One region of the Anoxybacillus sp. PDR2 genome, then DNA from elsewhere that is predicted to be linked to it. Evidence: a T-box and tRNA genes for the amino acid it is inferred to sense, from the RefSeq annotation. Region 1 holds a T-box; the other holds one or more tRNA genes.
The links. A T-box is a leader RNA that pairs with one kind of tRNA and senses whether it is charged. The one in region 1 lies ahead of leuS (leucine--tRNA ligase), so its partner is inferred to be a tRNA-Leu.
Positions count from the first base shown of each region.

Region 2: it encodes a tRNA-Leu, which carries the amino acid that the T-box ahead of leuS (leucine--tRNA ligase) is inferred to sense. The anticodon was not compared.

Region 1 covers NZ_CP047158.1:3,111,649-3,119,273, reverse strand. The annotation lists gene GRQ40_RS14985 (tetraprenyl-beta-curcumene synthase family protein) at 23-1,090, shown strand; gene GRQ40_RS14980 (tRNA 5-(aminomethyl)-2-thiouridylate-methyltransferase MnmM) at 1,369-1,941, opposite strand; gene GRQ40_RS14975 (tRNA modification radical SAM protein MnmL/YtqA) at 1,938-2,891, opposite strand; gene GRQ40_RS14970 (YtzC family protein) at 3,046-3,309, shown strand; gene GRQ40_RS14965 (glycogen biosynthesis protein GlgD) at 3,329-3,484, shown strand; gene GRQ40_RS14960 (MDR family MFS transporter) at 3,861-5,054, shown strand; gene GRQ40_RS14955 (DUF2087 domain-containing protein) at 5,177-5,752, shown strand; T-box leader at 5,844-6,073, shown strand; gene leuS (leucine--tRNA ligase) at 6,149-7,625, shown strand, end outside.
Region 2 covers NZ_CP047158.1:661,482-669,106, forward strand. The annotation lists tRNA gene GRQ40_RS03165 (tRNA-Thr) at 256-328, shown strand; tRNA gene GRQ40_RS03170 (tRNA-Tyr) at 349-433, shown strand; tRNA gene GRQ40_RS03175 (tRNA-Trp) at 437-510, shown strand; tRNA gene GRQ40_RS03180 (tRNA-His) at 523-595, shown strand; tRNA gene GRQ40_RS03185 (tRNA-Gln) at 617-691, shown strand; tRNA gene GRQ40_RS03190 (tRNA-Gly) at 695-766, shown strand; tRNA gene GRQ40_RS03195 (tRNA-Cys) at 772-842, shown strand; tRNA gene GRQ40_RS03200 (tRNA-Leu) at 938-1,024, shown strand; tRNA gene GRQ40_RS03205 (tRNA-Gly) at 1,302-1,375, shown strand; gene GRQ40_RS03210 (B3/B4 domain-containing protein) at 1,457-2,122, opposite strand; gene queG (tRNA epoxyqueuosine(34) reductase QueG) at 2,191-3,360, shown strand; gene GRQ40_RS03220 (amidase domain-containing protein) at 3,393-4,256, shown strand; gene trmL (tRNA (uridine(34)/cytosine(34)/5-carboxymethylaminomethyluridine(34)-2'-O)-methyltransferase TrmL) at 4,297-4,770, shown strand; gene GRQ40_RS03230 (PrkA family serine protein kinase) at 5,077-6,972, shown strand; gene yhbH (sporulation protein YhbH) at 7,180-7,625, shown strand, end outside.

The DNA of each region.
Region 1 (7,625 bases):
GCATGAGGTTGGGGTGAGCTTGTTGAGTATTCCGAAGCATCCAGTTTCTTTAATGAGGAGAGTTTATCGCGATGTATTTCCTGTCGTACACCGCGAATTAGCATATTGGAAGCGAAAAGCCGAGGCAATTCCTGATCCGGAGCTGCGAAGGCAAGCGCTGGCCAGTATTGAAACGAAAACCTTTCATTGTGAGGGAGGTTCTATTTTAGCGTTATTGGCTGAAGAGGATATAGCGCCCTGTATCCGTTTTATTGTAGCTTACCAAACCATTAGCGATTATCTTGATAATTTATGTGACCGCAGCACATCGCTTGACCCGCTTGATTTTCAAACATTGCATGCTTCGATGCCAGATGCGCTGCGGACTGACGCGATTCCTTTCAATTATTATCGCCATCGCAATGAACAAAATGATGGCGGCTACCTTTGGGAGCTTGTTCATACCTGCCAAAATGTGCTGAAACAAGTGAAGCATTATCACATTATTGCTCCATTTTTGCAGGAGCTGGCAGGCTATTATTGCAATTTGCAAGTACATAAGCATGTGAAGCAAGAAGAACGGGTACCGCGCCTTGAACGGTGGTTTGAAGAGCATAAACATCATCTTCCACCGATGGAGTGGTATGAATTTTCCGCTTGTTCCGGTTCGACTCTTGGAATTTTTTGCCTAGTTGCCTACGCATTTACCGATTCGTTTAACGATGAGATGGCTTTGCGCGTCCGTAACGGTTATTTTCCTTATATTCAGGGACTGCACATTTTGCTTGATTATTTTATTGATCAAGAAGAGGACCGTAACGGCGGAGATCTGAATTTTTGCTTTTATTATCCGAATGACGCGGCTTTATTTGAACGGCTTTGTCATTTTATCGAGGAGGCGGATCGCCATGTGGAGGAGCTGCCGCATGGAGCTTTTCATCGTTTGATTCACCGCGGGTTACTAGGTCTGTATTTATCAGATGGAAAGGTGAATGAACAGCGCGAAGTACAAAGATTGGCCAAGCGTTTGATCCGTTGCGGCGGAGCTATTTCTCACTTTTTTTATTGGAATGGACGCATGTATCGAGCATGGCAGAAATGGATAAAGTAAAGGGCTGTCCATAGCTTGGACAGCCCTTTTTATGGTAGACGAAGTCCATTTTGAGTTGGTCTTCTATTTATTTTGAACTTCATCCATTCCGCATCAAACATTGAACAGACAAAGAATGAAGCTGAGCTAAGTGTGTGGATCAACCAATAAAACGAATCGGCCTTGCTGGATTCCACGCTTTTTTTTGTAGTCGGCAATCCCTTCTTAAACAAAGAACGTTTTGCGGGCAAATGGATGGGGCTGTTGCCGTTCTTGGATGATCAACGCTTGTGGGACTTTTATCTTTTTTCAATGGCTACAATAAATGGAGGGCTGTTGATTTGATTGATAAACTCATATCGCAATACATGGGCCTGCTTTTGATCTAATGTTTGCACATACTTAAGCAATGCATCCCGTTCAATCGCTCCTTCGGGATGCCCGTGATAAATAACCAAAACGATGATGCCTTCCGGTGCCATGATTTGTAATAGCTGTTCGAGCGCTCGAATGGTGGAATGCGGCTTTGTTACAATTTGTTTATCACCGCCAGGCAAGTAGCCGAGATTGAAAATGGCGGCGGTGATCTGACCGTGATGGCGCTGCGGAATCTTTTCAATTAATTGGTCATGGCTCGCTTGAAACAATGTCACTTGCTCCATTACACCATGCTCTTGTAGGCGTCCCATTGTGTTTTGAATGGCTTGTGCTTGAATATCGAAGCCAAACACATGCCCCTCTTTTCCGACACGTTCTGCTAAATATAGAGTGTCGTGGCCGTTTCCGACCGTTGCATCGACGGCGATGTCTCCTTTTTTTACCGCTAAGTCAATCAGCGAACGGGCAAACGGGAGAATGCGTGCAAGCTTCATATCGCTGTCCCTTCCTTTGTGCAGTATTTCCCTTGATAGCTATTGCGTTTGTTCAGTTCGGCGTCAATAGCATTTAAAACCCCCCATTTATGAACGCTCCACATCGGCCCGATCATTAAATCAATGGGGCCGTCTCCGGTAATGCGATGGACGATCATTTCAGGAGGCAAAATTTCGAGCTGGTCGCAAACAAGCTGGATATATTCATCAAAAGATAAAAACTTCAGCAATCCTTTTTCATATTGCTTCACCATTGGCGTTCCTTTTAGCAAATGCAGCAAGTGAATCTTAATTCCTTGGACATCTAACTCAGCCACTGTTTTAGCTGTTTCCATCATCATATCATAATTCTCGAGCGGCAATCCGTTGATAATATGAGTGCAAACGCGAATCCCGTGCTTGCGAAGCTTCTTGACTCCTTCTACATAGCAAGAAAAATCGTGAGCCCGGTTAATAAGCAGCGCTGTTCGTTCATGGACGGTTTGCAGGCCAAGCTCGACCCATAAATACGTTCTCTCATTTAATTCTGCTAAATATTCGACGACATCATCTGGCAAACAATCGGGGCGGGTGGCAATCGATAGACCGACGACCCCGTCTAGGCCTAGCACGGTTTCATATTTTTGGCGCAGCACTTCAACAGGAGCATGTGTATTGGTGAAAGCTTGGAAGTAGGCTAAATATTTCCCTTCCTTCCATTTAGCATGCATTTTTTCTTTAATATGATGGAATTGAGTCACTAAATCATCCGAACGATTTCCTGCGAAATCGCCAGAACCGGCTGCACTGCAAAAGGTACATCCGCCATAAGCCACTGTGCCATCGCGATTAGGGCAATCAAAGCCTCCATCAAGTGAAACTTTGAACACTTTATGACCAAATGTTTGTCGCAGGTGATAGTTCCATGTATGGTAGCGTTTATGGTCTGTCGTATATGGAAATGGGTTCATGAGCATCCCCCTTTTGTTTGCATCATGTCATTTCAGCATTGTAGCATGATTTTTATGAAAAATCGACCGTTGCCAATCATTAACGTCATAATGGAAACAAGAATCGCGCACATTAAAAGTGGAAAATGATTATTTTTCAGTTGGAGGGGACAGAATGGCAACGCGGCAATCAGTTGAACAATTTTTACAGCATTGTGAGGATGTCGTTCGCTATGCGAAGGATCAATATTATCAAGCGCAAAAGCAAGAGCATTATAACGATACGGAATACACGAATGCCCAGCAAATGCTTGAAAATACAGTAAACGATTTAGCTCATTTGGCTTTAAGCTGTAATGCCCAGCAGCGTGAACAGCTGCATCGTATGCGATTGCAATTGGAGCAGCTGCAAAATGACATGATTTTGCTGGATCACTAAAAAAGGAGGAACCGGTAACATGAAAAAACGTTCCAAGCAAAACAATCCCGAACAAACCACGAGACATAACGATCCCGAATTAGGAAAAGAGTTTGACCCCGTCAAACAGTCTAAAAAAGCGTATGAGCAAACGGGCGGACAGCCGCAAAAATCGAAACAGCATATTGAATCATAAGAGTTCAAGGAGCTTCCTATTTTTATGTATAGGCAAGCTCTTTTTTGTGGAAAGGAAGCGGTGTAAAAGCTTGAACAGAAAGGAGAAAAAATCGAGCTCCATTTTTTTAGGCATTGCCTGCACCGATGAGATGAGCGATAGAACTTGGGTGCTTCTATATTTTGTTTCCTATGTAAGCAGCCGATCGTCCGCTTTCGGCGTTTTGGCGTGGCTGAGGTAAGCACCGCTTGCCTCCTGACCATGAGTTTTGGGCCCACGAGTTTATTTCTATATCGCCGCCATGTGTATCAAAGCCGCTATTGCTTTTTGATTGCGTTGATTTTGAAAAACGAATACAATGAATTTGGAAATGGAAATCATTTTAGGAGGAACTTGTATGCCCCGTGAGCTTTGGATGCTGCTGATTGGGATGGTTTTTTACGTAACAGGGGCTTCTTTTTTATGGCCCTTAAATGCGATTTATGTTCATGAAGAGCTGCATAAATCTTTGGCGGTAGCTGGGGTTGTGCTCATGCTGAATTCTGCTGCGACGATCGTTGGCAATCTGCTCGGTGGGATTTTATTTGATAAATGGGGCGGCTTTCGGTCATTAATGCTAGGAGCGGTGACGACTTTAGTGGCCATTGTTTTTCTCGTTTTTTTCCATGGATGGCCTGCTTATCCTATCTTACTTGCCGTGATCGGATTGGGATCTGGCCTTGTTTTTCCGGTTGTGAATGCTTATGCAGGCGCAATTTGGCCAGAAGGAGGAAGAAGGGCGTTCAATGCAGTCTACGTGGCGATCAACATTGGGGTAGCCGCTGGCTCATCCTTCGGTGGCTGGATTGCTTCTTATTCGTTTGAGTGGATTTTCATCACAAATACTCTTATGTACCTTTTGTTTTTGGTTGTTGTTCTTTTTGGATTAAAGGCTGTTCAATGGAAGAGTGGGCAAAAGCCATCCATTAAAAATGCTGCTTCTGTCTCTATACATTCACGAACGGCGTGGCGCGCGTTTTTGATTTTATGCACCGGTTATTTTTTATGCTGGCTAAGCTATGTTCAATGGTCTACGACTGTTGCGGCTTACACCCAACAGCTTGGCCTTTCATTAAGGCAATATAGCCTGCTTTGGACCATAAACGGAGTGCTGATTGTGCTGGCGCAACCGCTGCTTGGAAAACTGTTAAGCCGTTGGTCCAATCAACTGAAGCTGCAAATGATCGTTGGTTTTTTTATTTTTGCCCTTTCCTTTTTGATTTTATGGCAGGCGAGTGTATTTTGGCACTTTGTTGCCGCGATGGTTGTATTGACAATCGCTGAAATCATGGTCTGGCCCGCGATTCCAACCGTGGCCAGCCAGCTGGCATCACAGGAAAAGGAAGGATTTTATCAAGGAATTGTGAACAGCACGGCAACGGCAGGACGAATGATCGGTCCAGTTCTTGGCGGTTTGGTTGTGGATCATGCTGGAATGAAGCCGCTGCTTGCGATCCTATTTGTTTTTGTTCTTATTTCCATTTTGACGACAGCGATTTATGACCGCAAGCTTAAGCAAGAAAGTCCAATCGAAACAAAAGCAGCTGTCTAAAACATTCGGAGTTCTTCCGAATGTTTTTTATTTTTTATTGACAATGCGCCATTAATTCGATATATATCTAATTAGGTTTATATCGAATTTTAAGGGTGACAGATGAAAAGGAGGCGTAACCGATGCAATTAAGCCGGTTAGTGAGCTTTTTTAAAACGATGGGTGACCCGACGCGCTTGCGCATGATAAAGCTGCTTGCTGAGGGGCCATTGCATGGACAGGCAATCGCAGGAAAACTTGGCTTGACTCCCCCGACCATTACCCATCATTTGCATAAACTAAGAGAAGTGAATGTCGTTTATCAACGGCGCGACGGCAATACCATTTATTTTTATTTAAATAAGCCAGTGATGGATCATTACGCAGCAGCGTTAACGGATTTAACGGAGCAAGCGGAGAAGGAAAAAGATAGAAAAGAAGCGGCAGAACGGCAAAAGGTTATTGACCATTTCTTCACGTGCGAAGGACGGCTGAAGCATCTTCCAGCTCAACGCAAAAAGAAACTGATCGTACTGGAGCACATGCTAAAAGGCCTGAAAAAAGGAGAGAAATATGAAGAAAAGCAGTTAAATGAGTATATTAAAAAATTTCATGATGACTATGCGGCGATTCGCCGCGAATTTATTATTCACAACTATATGTATCGCGAAAATGGCATTTATGAGCTAAATCCGGAAGAAATGTGGGCAAAGGAATAACAGGGGTAGAGGATGGGCCTCATTTATTTTTTTCCTTTACTTGCAACAAGCTGATAAATTTCTTAAAATAATGATTATAATAAAATATTGTCAAATAACAGTGAAAAGGATTAGTAGTGAGCAATACGGAATGCAGAGAGTTGACGGATGGTGCAAGTCAACCGAAGTTTGTTCATGAACTCGCCTTTGAGTTGCGAATATGAACGGCTGTTTTGCCTAATAATGTTCGCCGTGAATCTGCGTTAAGGAATCGAGTGAGCGCACGTTTTTTGTGCGCTAAACAGGGTGGTACCGCGGGAAGTTCAATCTCTCGTCCCTTGTGAAGGGCGAGGGGTTTTTTATTTTCTTTTTTGTTAACACTGTGGAAATAGAAGCAGAAAGATGGGAGGACGTGACATGAGCTTTAATCATCTTGATATTGAGAAAAAATGGCAAAAATATTGGGAAGAAAACAAAACATTTAAGACGAGCGAAGAGGAAGGAAAGAAAAAATTTTATGCGCTTGATATGTTTCCTTACCCTTCGGGAGCCGGCCTTCATGTCGGGCATCCAGAAGGATACACAGCGACTGACATTTTAGCGCGAATGAAGCGCATGCAAGGATATAACGTGCTTCATCCAATGGGGTGGGATGCGTTTGGCTTGCCAGCTGAGCAATATGCGTTAGATACTGGAAACGATCCGGCCAAGTTTACGGAACAAAATATTAATAACTTCCGCCGGCAAATTAAATCGCTAGGATTTTCTTATGATTGGGATCGCGAAGTCAATACAACTGATCCAAATTATTACAAATGGACACAATGGATTTTTTTAAAGCTTTATGAAAAAGGCTTAGCCTACATTGATGAAGTGCCTGTCAATTGGTGCCCGGCGCTTGGAACGGTTTTGGCGAATGAAGAGGTTATTGATGGAAAAAGCGAACGTGGTGGGCATCCGGTAATCCGCAAGCCGATGAAGCAATGGATGCTTCGCATTACAGCTTATGCAGATCGCTTGCTTGAGGATTTGGAGGAACTGGATTGGCCAGAAAGCATTAAAGAAATGCAGCGCAACTGGATTGGCCGTTCAGAAGGAGCCAATGTCCATTTTGCCGTCGACGGACATGACGAGACATTTACCGTATTTACCACGCGTCCGGATACATTGTTTGGCGCAACGTATGCGGTGCTTGCTCCTGAGCATCCGCTCGTAGCCCAAATTACGACACCTGAGCAAAAAGAAGCAGTAGAAGCCTATTTGCAGCAAATCCAAAGCAAAAGCGATCTTGAGCGCACGGATTTAGCGAAAGAAAAAACAGGTGTATTTACAGGCGCTTATGCGGTCAATCCAGTAAATGGAGAAAAATTGCCAATCTGGATTGCTGATTATGTGTTAATGAGCTACGGCACAGGCGCGATTATGGCGGTGCCAGCACATGATGAACGCGACTATGAATTTGCGAAAAAATTCAACTTACCGATTAAGGAAGTCGTCGCGGGCGGCGATGTGACAAAAGAAGCGTATACAGGCGATGGCGAGCATATGAACTCCGGCTTTTTAAACGGTTTAAATAAAGAAGAAGCCATTAAGAAAATGATTGAATGGCTTGAAGAAAACGGAAAAGGCGAGAAGAAAGTATCCTATCGCCTTCGCGACTGGCTTTTTAGCCGCCAGCGTTATTGGGGTGAACCCATTCCGATCATCCATTGGGAAGATGGCACGATGACGCCAGTGCCGGAGGAAGAGCTTCCGCTGATGCTTCCGAAAACCAGTGAAATTAAACCGTCAGGAACAGGCGAATCGCCGCTGGCGAATATCGAGGATTGGGTCAATGTCGTTGATCCGCAAACAGGCAAAAAAGGCCGCCGCGAAACGAATACAATGCCGCAAT
Region 2 (7,625 bases), 1.3 Mb from region 1:
AATGTTTGTAAATAAAGCGAATGAGTTGCTGAGAAAAGTGCTGTCTTTGGTGAATAATTTAGAAGAATAGCGCAAAAAAGCTTATGTCATGGCTGATTTTTCATAGAAATAAGCCGGCCTACCTCAATTGGTAGAGACGAGCGAAGCATCGGTGAAATGACTGCGAGTTGCCTCGACGCATTGGACATCTTGAAATATCTTGAAGAGGAAGAGGCACAGGACACATATGCTTTTATGGTTAGTTCTATGGATGAAGCCGACTTAGCTCAATTGGTAGAGCAACTGAATCGTAATCAGTAGGTTGCGGGTTCAAGTCCTGCAGTCGGCATTTTAACTTTTTTGAGTAATGGAGGGGTAGCGAAGTGGCCAAACGCGGCGGACTGTAAATCCGCTCCCTGTGGGTTCGGCGGTTCGAATCCGTCCCCCTCCACCAGTTAGGGGCATAGTTTAATGGTAGAACAGAGGTCTCCAAAACCTCCGGTGTGGGTTCGATTCCTACTGCCCCTGCCATTTTACAGCATGGCGGCTATGGCGAAGTGGTTAACGCACCAGATTGTGGCTCTGGCATTCGTGGGTTCGATTCCCACTAGTCGCCCCTTTTGAATATGAAGAGGATTGGGGTATAGCCAAGCGGTAAGGCAACGGACTTTGACTCCGTGATGCGTTGGTTCGAATCCAGCTACCCCAGCCAAATGCGGAAGTAGTTCAGTGGTAGAACACCACCTTGCCAAGGTGGGGGTCGCGGGTTCGAGTCCCGTCTTCCGCTTTGATGGCGGCATAGCCAAGTGGTAAGGCAGAGGTCTGCAAAACCTTTACCCCCGGTTCGAATCCGGGTGCCGCCTTTATCAAATGTAATGAATATAATTGTTGTTGTTTAATTAGTTGACTAATAGTTTGTTTTGTGGTATAATATATCATGTTCTGATGTTTGTGATTTGCCGATGTGGCGGAATTGGCAGACGCGCACGACTCAAAATCGTGTTCCCGTGAGGGAGTGTGGGTTCGACTCCCACCATCGGCACCATTTATTTTAACAGGGATGACCTGTTTTTTATTTTAAATTTGCTTCGACAAAATTTTACTTTTTTTGCTTCAAAAAATTACAATTTTGTTTAGCTGTGGTTGCTATTATAGTATATGCACGGGTGTAGTTTAATGGTAAAACCTCAGCCGCGAGCGATACATCATTGTATAGACGACGAGTTGCCTCGACGCACAAAGCATCTTAGAATGAACTGGTAGAGGAAGAGGCATGGCATATCGGGACACTAGAAATTTGTAATGAAAAATTTGATAATTATGCGGGTGTAGTTTAGTGGTAAAACCTCAGCCTTCCAAGCTGATGTCGTGGGTTCGATTCCCATCACCCGCTCCATTTATACATACATAGGGGACAACGCAGTGTTTCGTTTCTTAGGAGAACGGGGCATTGCGTTTTTTGTTTTTACATGCACGTTTATTGTATGATTTTCATTGTCGATTCTCCTCCATGAATCTGTGTGAACATGCTTTGAATGGAGCTAATCATTTTTGCACACTCGGTTTGCTCCATTGCTGGAGATAAGTATACGATTTGTATGGCTTGTTTGGTACTGTATGTAACGGCCGTGCGTTCAGAATCTACAATAGGGCTTCCAAATGGACCAAGCTCATCTTTGGCAATCAGTTTTTTAGCTAATTGAACATGGCGGCCATTGATCGCCTGATATTGATCTTCCTCTGTACCGACTTCAATCGAAATATCTCCCTTTATTTGGTCGGCGTCATAAATTCCGATCGGTATTTTATAATAAAGGGAAAAGAAGTTATTGATGTCGGCAGCTGAGTGAATGGAAGGAATAAATTGCTGTTTTTGTATACGCCGATATAAGCTTTCTGAAGAAGGACGATATCGACTTGGATCAGTTCCAATGGCTTTAAAAATTTGCCGCCATTCATTGATTTCTTTCATTTCAATAATAGGCTTCTCGTGCCATTCAAAATAAATGGATTCTTGAAAAAGCTGCAATCTTCCCTTCAACATTTGCGGAGAATCGTCTACTACGATATTGTTGTAAGTGATGACTCCTACTTTGAATGTTGGAATGATATGCTTGAGTGTTTGTGATATATTGATGTTCATATGTTCACCTCTAGTTTTTAATTTCATTTTACCATGAATTTAATATTTTAGCGAAAGGAGGGATTAGCATGGATGTGAAAAAATTGAAAGAAGATATTATTCAATACAGCCAAACCATCGGAATTGATAAAATTGGCTTTGCAAGTGCTGATCCGTTTGTGGAACTAAAGGAACGCCTTCGTCTTCAGCAACAGCTTGGATATCAATCAGGATTTGAGGAGCCGGATATTGAAAAAAGAACCGATCCCGCTCTGCTGTTGGATGAAGCGAAATCCATTATTTCTATCGCGCTTGCTTATCCTTCGAAAATGAAAAATGCGCCTCGAAGCACAAAAGAGGAAAAACGCGGAATTTTTTGCAGGGCGTCGTGGGGAACGGATTATCATATTATTTTGCAAGAGCGTCTGTTAAAGCTAAAGGAGTTTATTTTAGAAAGAGTGCCAAATGCAAAGGTTAAATCAATGGTAGATACGGGAGAATTAGCGGATCGGGCTGTGGCTGAGAGAGCCGGGATCGGTTGGAGCGGCAAAAACTGTGCGATTATTACTCCAGAGTTTGGATCATATGTGTATTTGGGAGAAATGATCACGAATATACCGTTTCCTCCAGATAATCCTATAGAAAATCGGTGTGGTTCATGTACAAAATGCCTCGATGCTTGCCCGACAGGAGCGCTTGTCCAAGGGGGACAGCTCAACGCTCAACGGTGCATTGCTTTTTTAACGCAGACAAAAGGTTTTATCGCAGATGAATTTCGTGAAAAAATTGGCAACCGTTTATACGGATGTGATACTTGCCAAACAGTGTGCCCAGAAAACAAAGGAAAGGACTTTCATTTTCACGAAGAAATGGAACCGGATCCAGAGGTGGTGAAGCCATTACTTAAGCCACTTCTCCATATGACGAATCGAGAGTTTAGAGAAAAGTTTGGGACTCTTTCGGGTGCATGGAGGGGGAAAAAGCCGATTCAAAGAAATGCTATTTTGGCATTAGCTCATTTTCAAGATCGGACAGCCATTCCTGATTTGTTAAAATTGCTAAAGGAAGATAGTCGGCCAGTCATCCGGGGAACAGCAGCTTGGGCATTAGGGAAAATTGGTGATGAAAATGTTATGCCCATTTTAGAAGAGGCCTTACAAATTGAAAAAGATGAAGAAGTATTGCGAGAAATAAAAAAAGGATTGCAGTTGTTGATGAATAGAAGGAAAGATGGAAAAAATCAGCCGACCATCACATAATGTAAAATAAAAAAGAAAAAGTGGTGGGCAATGTGAAAAAAGAGTTAGAAGAGCTGCTTAGAAAACGGGCACAATCCTTTGTTTCATTATCGAGATGCAAAGACGATCCAATGATTGAAAGAAAACTGCAATTATTCCAGAAACGGGATGCGGAAATCGTAAAATGTAGCATAAAGGGAACGGTTTGGCGAAAACAGAAGCTCAGGGAGAAGATCGATCTTGATTATATCGTGCATTATCAATTTTTAGTAAAGCAACGTGAATGGATGTATATAGAGGAAATGACAGAGCCAAGGCGCGCTTGTTTTGAGCAAAAACAATTAGTGGAAGATCATAAGCTGACGATTTTAGATAGAATAGAGCCTGAACATACAGTTGAACGAATGGCAAAAGGAGAAAAAAAGGCTTATGTATATGATCGAATCAAGGCTGTTCAATATGCAGAAACATGGTGGAACAGCTATAATCCCCGTTTCCCTAAATTTTCCGTTGATTGTACAAATTTTGTTTCTCAATGCTTGTACGCGGGAGGAATGCCGATGGTTGGCTATCCGGAGCGCGGCAAGGGATGGTGGATGCAAAATAACAATTGGAGCTATAGCTGGACCGTCGCTCATGCCTTTCGGTGGTATTTGGGAGGAGCGCATACCGGGTGGAACGCAGTAGAGGTTACCTCTCCAGAGCAGTTGTTGCCTGGCGATATTATTTGTTATGATTTTCAAGGAGACGGACGTTTTGACCACTCGACGATTGTAGTCGCGAAAGACCAAAAAGGCATGCCGCTCGTAAATGCTCATACAACGAATAGCCGGATGAGATATTGGTCGTATGAAGATTCGAGTGCCTACACTCCAAGTATTCAGTATAAATTTTTTCATATTGAGGATAAGGGATAGTATAATAAAACGAGAAAGATCAAATCTGAGGTGAGTAAACGTGGCTTTACATGTAGTATTGTATCAACCAGAAATTCCAGCGAATACTGGAAATATTGCACGTACATGCGCAGCAACGGACACAGTATTGCATTTGATCCGGCCGTTAGGATTTTCTACGGATGATAAAATGTTAAAGCGGGCAGGATTGGATTATTGGGAGTATGTCAATATTTTTTACTATGACTCGTTACAAGAGTTATTTGATCAGTATCCAGATGGGGAGTTTTATTTTATTACAAAATTTGGTCAAAAGCATTACGATTCTTTTGATTTTAGCGATCGCGAAAAGGACTATTTCTTTGTATTTGGACGTGAAACAAGCGGTCTTCCAAAAGAATTGATTGAAAACAATATGGATCGTTGCTTGCGCATCCCGATGAACGATAAAGTTCGTTCATTAAACTTATCCAATACGGCTGCCATTCTGGTGTATGAAGCCCTCAGGCAGCAAGGATTTAAAGGCTTATATTAACAAAAAACGACCTTCATGAGGAGGTCGTTTTTTATTGTTTAGTTTTTTACACTTGGCTTGTCGTCATATCCAGCTGTAAAAATGGCAGATAAAAAGGCAATGATGACCCCGAGCACGAGTAATGTTCTCATCGTGAATTTCCTCCTTATGTGATAAATAGTCGCTTCTCCTTACTATTATAGCCCATGGGACAAGTATTGTTTAGAGGAACAAGTAAATTTTTGTTTTATAGTGAATGATCAAGGACATCCTCGCATACATTGTAATAATCTCGTTGTTAGTCATCAAGTATTAAGGAGGTTCTTTATGGATATTTTAAAAAAAATCGAAAGATACAGGGAAGATGAGCAACGATTAAAGTGGGAAGGAACCTTCGCCGAATATTTGCAGGTTTTAAAGGAAAAGCCATGGGTTGCCCAGTCCGCTCATTCGCGTGTCTATAATATGATTAAAGATGCCGGGGTGGAGGAAGTAGATGGAAAAAAACGATACAATTTTTTTAGTGGGCAGTTGTTTGGCTTAGAAGAAGCACTTGAGCGCCTAGTAGAAGAATATTTTCACCCTGCCGCGAAACGATTGGATGTTCGGAAGCGTATTTTGTTATTGATGGGACCGGTCGGCGGAGGGAAGTCAACACTTGTTACGATGTTAAAGAGGGGATTGGAAGATTATTCACTAACAGAACGAGGGGCTGTATACGCCATTAAAGGCTGCCCAATGCATGAGGACCCGCTCCATCTTATCCCCCATCACCTGCGTGATGATTTTTACAAAGAGTATGGAATACGGATTGAAGGAGAGCTTTCGCCACTTAACATGATGAGAGTGGAAAAAGAATATGGCGGTCGAATTGAAGATGTAATGGTCGAAAGAATTTTCTTTTCAGAAAATAAGCGCGTCGGAATTGGTACATTTAGTCCATCCGATCCTAAATCACAAGATATTGCCGATTTAACAGGAAGCATTGATTTTTCAACGATTGCTCAGTATGGTTCAGAGTCTGATCCTCGCGCCTATCGATTTGATGGTGAATTGAACAAAGCGAATCGCGGAATGATGGAATTTCAAGAAATGTTAAAGTGTGATGAAAAATTTTTATGGCATTTGCTTTCACTAACACAAGAAGGAAATTTCAAAGCTGGCAGATTCGCATTAATTAGCGCAGATGAATTAATTGTCGCTCACACAAACGAAACGGAATACCGCTCTTTTATCTCTAACAAAAAGAATGAGGCGCTTCATTCACGGATTATTGTGATGCCGATTCCATATAATTTAAAGGTGTCTGAGGAAGAACGAATTTATGAGAAAATGATTCGGGAAAGCGATGTTGCAGATGTGCATATTGCACCGCACACACTTCGTGTCGCAGCCATGTTTACGATTCTGACGAGATTGAAGGAGCCAAAGCGTCCAGATATTGATTTGCTGAAGAAAATGCGTTTATATGACGGTGAAACCGTAGAAGGGTTTAATGAAGTCGATGTAGAGGAATTGAAGAAGGAATATACCGATGAAGGAATGAGCGGAATTGATCCGCGTTATGTGATTAACCGCATTTCTTCATGCATTATTCGCAAGGAAGTGCCATCCATTAATGCATTAGATGTGCTTCGTTCATTAAAAGAAGGGCTGAACCAACATCCATCTATTTCAAAAGAAGATCGCGAGCGATATTTAAATTTCATTTCCTTGGCGCGAAAAGAGTATGATGAAATTGCAAAGCAAGAGGTGCAAAAAGCATTTGTCTACTCGTACGAAGAATCCGCTAAAACATTAATGGATAATTATCTAGACAATGTAGAAGCGTATTGCAATAAAACAAAATTGCGGGATCCGTTAACAGGAGAAGAAATGAATCCGGATGAAAAACTCATGCGTTCGATCGAGGAACAAATTGGCATTTCGGAAAATGCAAAGAAAGCATTTCGTGAAGAAATTTTAATTCGTATTTCAGCATATGCGCGAAAAGGGCAACGATTTGATTACAACTCCCATGAACGATTGCGGGAAGCGATTCAAAAGAAATTATTCGCTGATTTGAAGGACATCGTAAAAATTACAACATCCACAAAAACGCCGGATGAGCAACAACTTAAAAGAATTAACGAGGTGGTTGCCCGCCTTATCGATGAATATGGATATAATTCAACGTCTGCCAATGATTTGCTCCGTTATGTCGGAAGCTTATTGAATCGCTAGCATGCCTCAGCATCAGGCATGCTTTTTTCATCCATTGGGATTTTAGGCTTGTCTTACGGAGAAATGGGGACTAATTTTCTTAATTATTTGTCAATTATTTTTGGTTTTTGCATAGGATAGAGTAAACAACCGCCATTATTGTATGTTTGTAGACGCCAACACCAGTATATGATGAAAGGGTAAAAAATGTGATTAGGAGGGGAAACAATGAGTGGAAATTTTATTGTATCAAAAGAAGACTGGTCCCTCCATCGGAAAGGACATGATGATCAAAAAAGGCATCAGGAAAAAGTAAAAGAAGCGATAAAAAATAACTTAGCTGACTTAATTACTGAAGAAAGCATCATTATGTCAAATGGTCGCGATGTGATTAAAATTCCAATTCGTTCTTTAGATGAGTATAAAATTCGTTATAACTACGATAAAAATAAACATGTCGGCCAAGGAGATGGGGACAGTCAAGTAGGTGACGTGGTTGCTCGTGATGGTTCTGGAGAAGGACAAAAAGGACCAGGTAAGGGGCAAGGAGCTGGTGATCAAGCAGGAGACGATTACTATGAGGCCGAAGTTTCACTATTAGAGCTGCAAGAGGCTTTATTTAGCCAGTTAGAGCTTCCGGATCTAAAACGAAAGGAAGCAGATCAAAATACTGT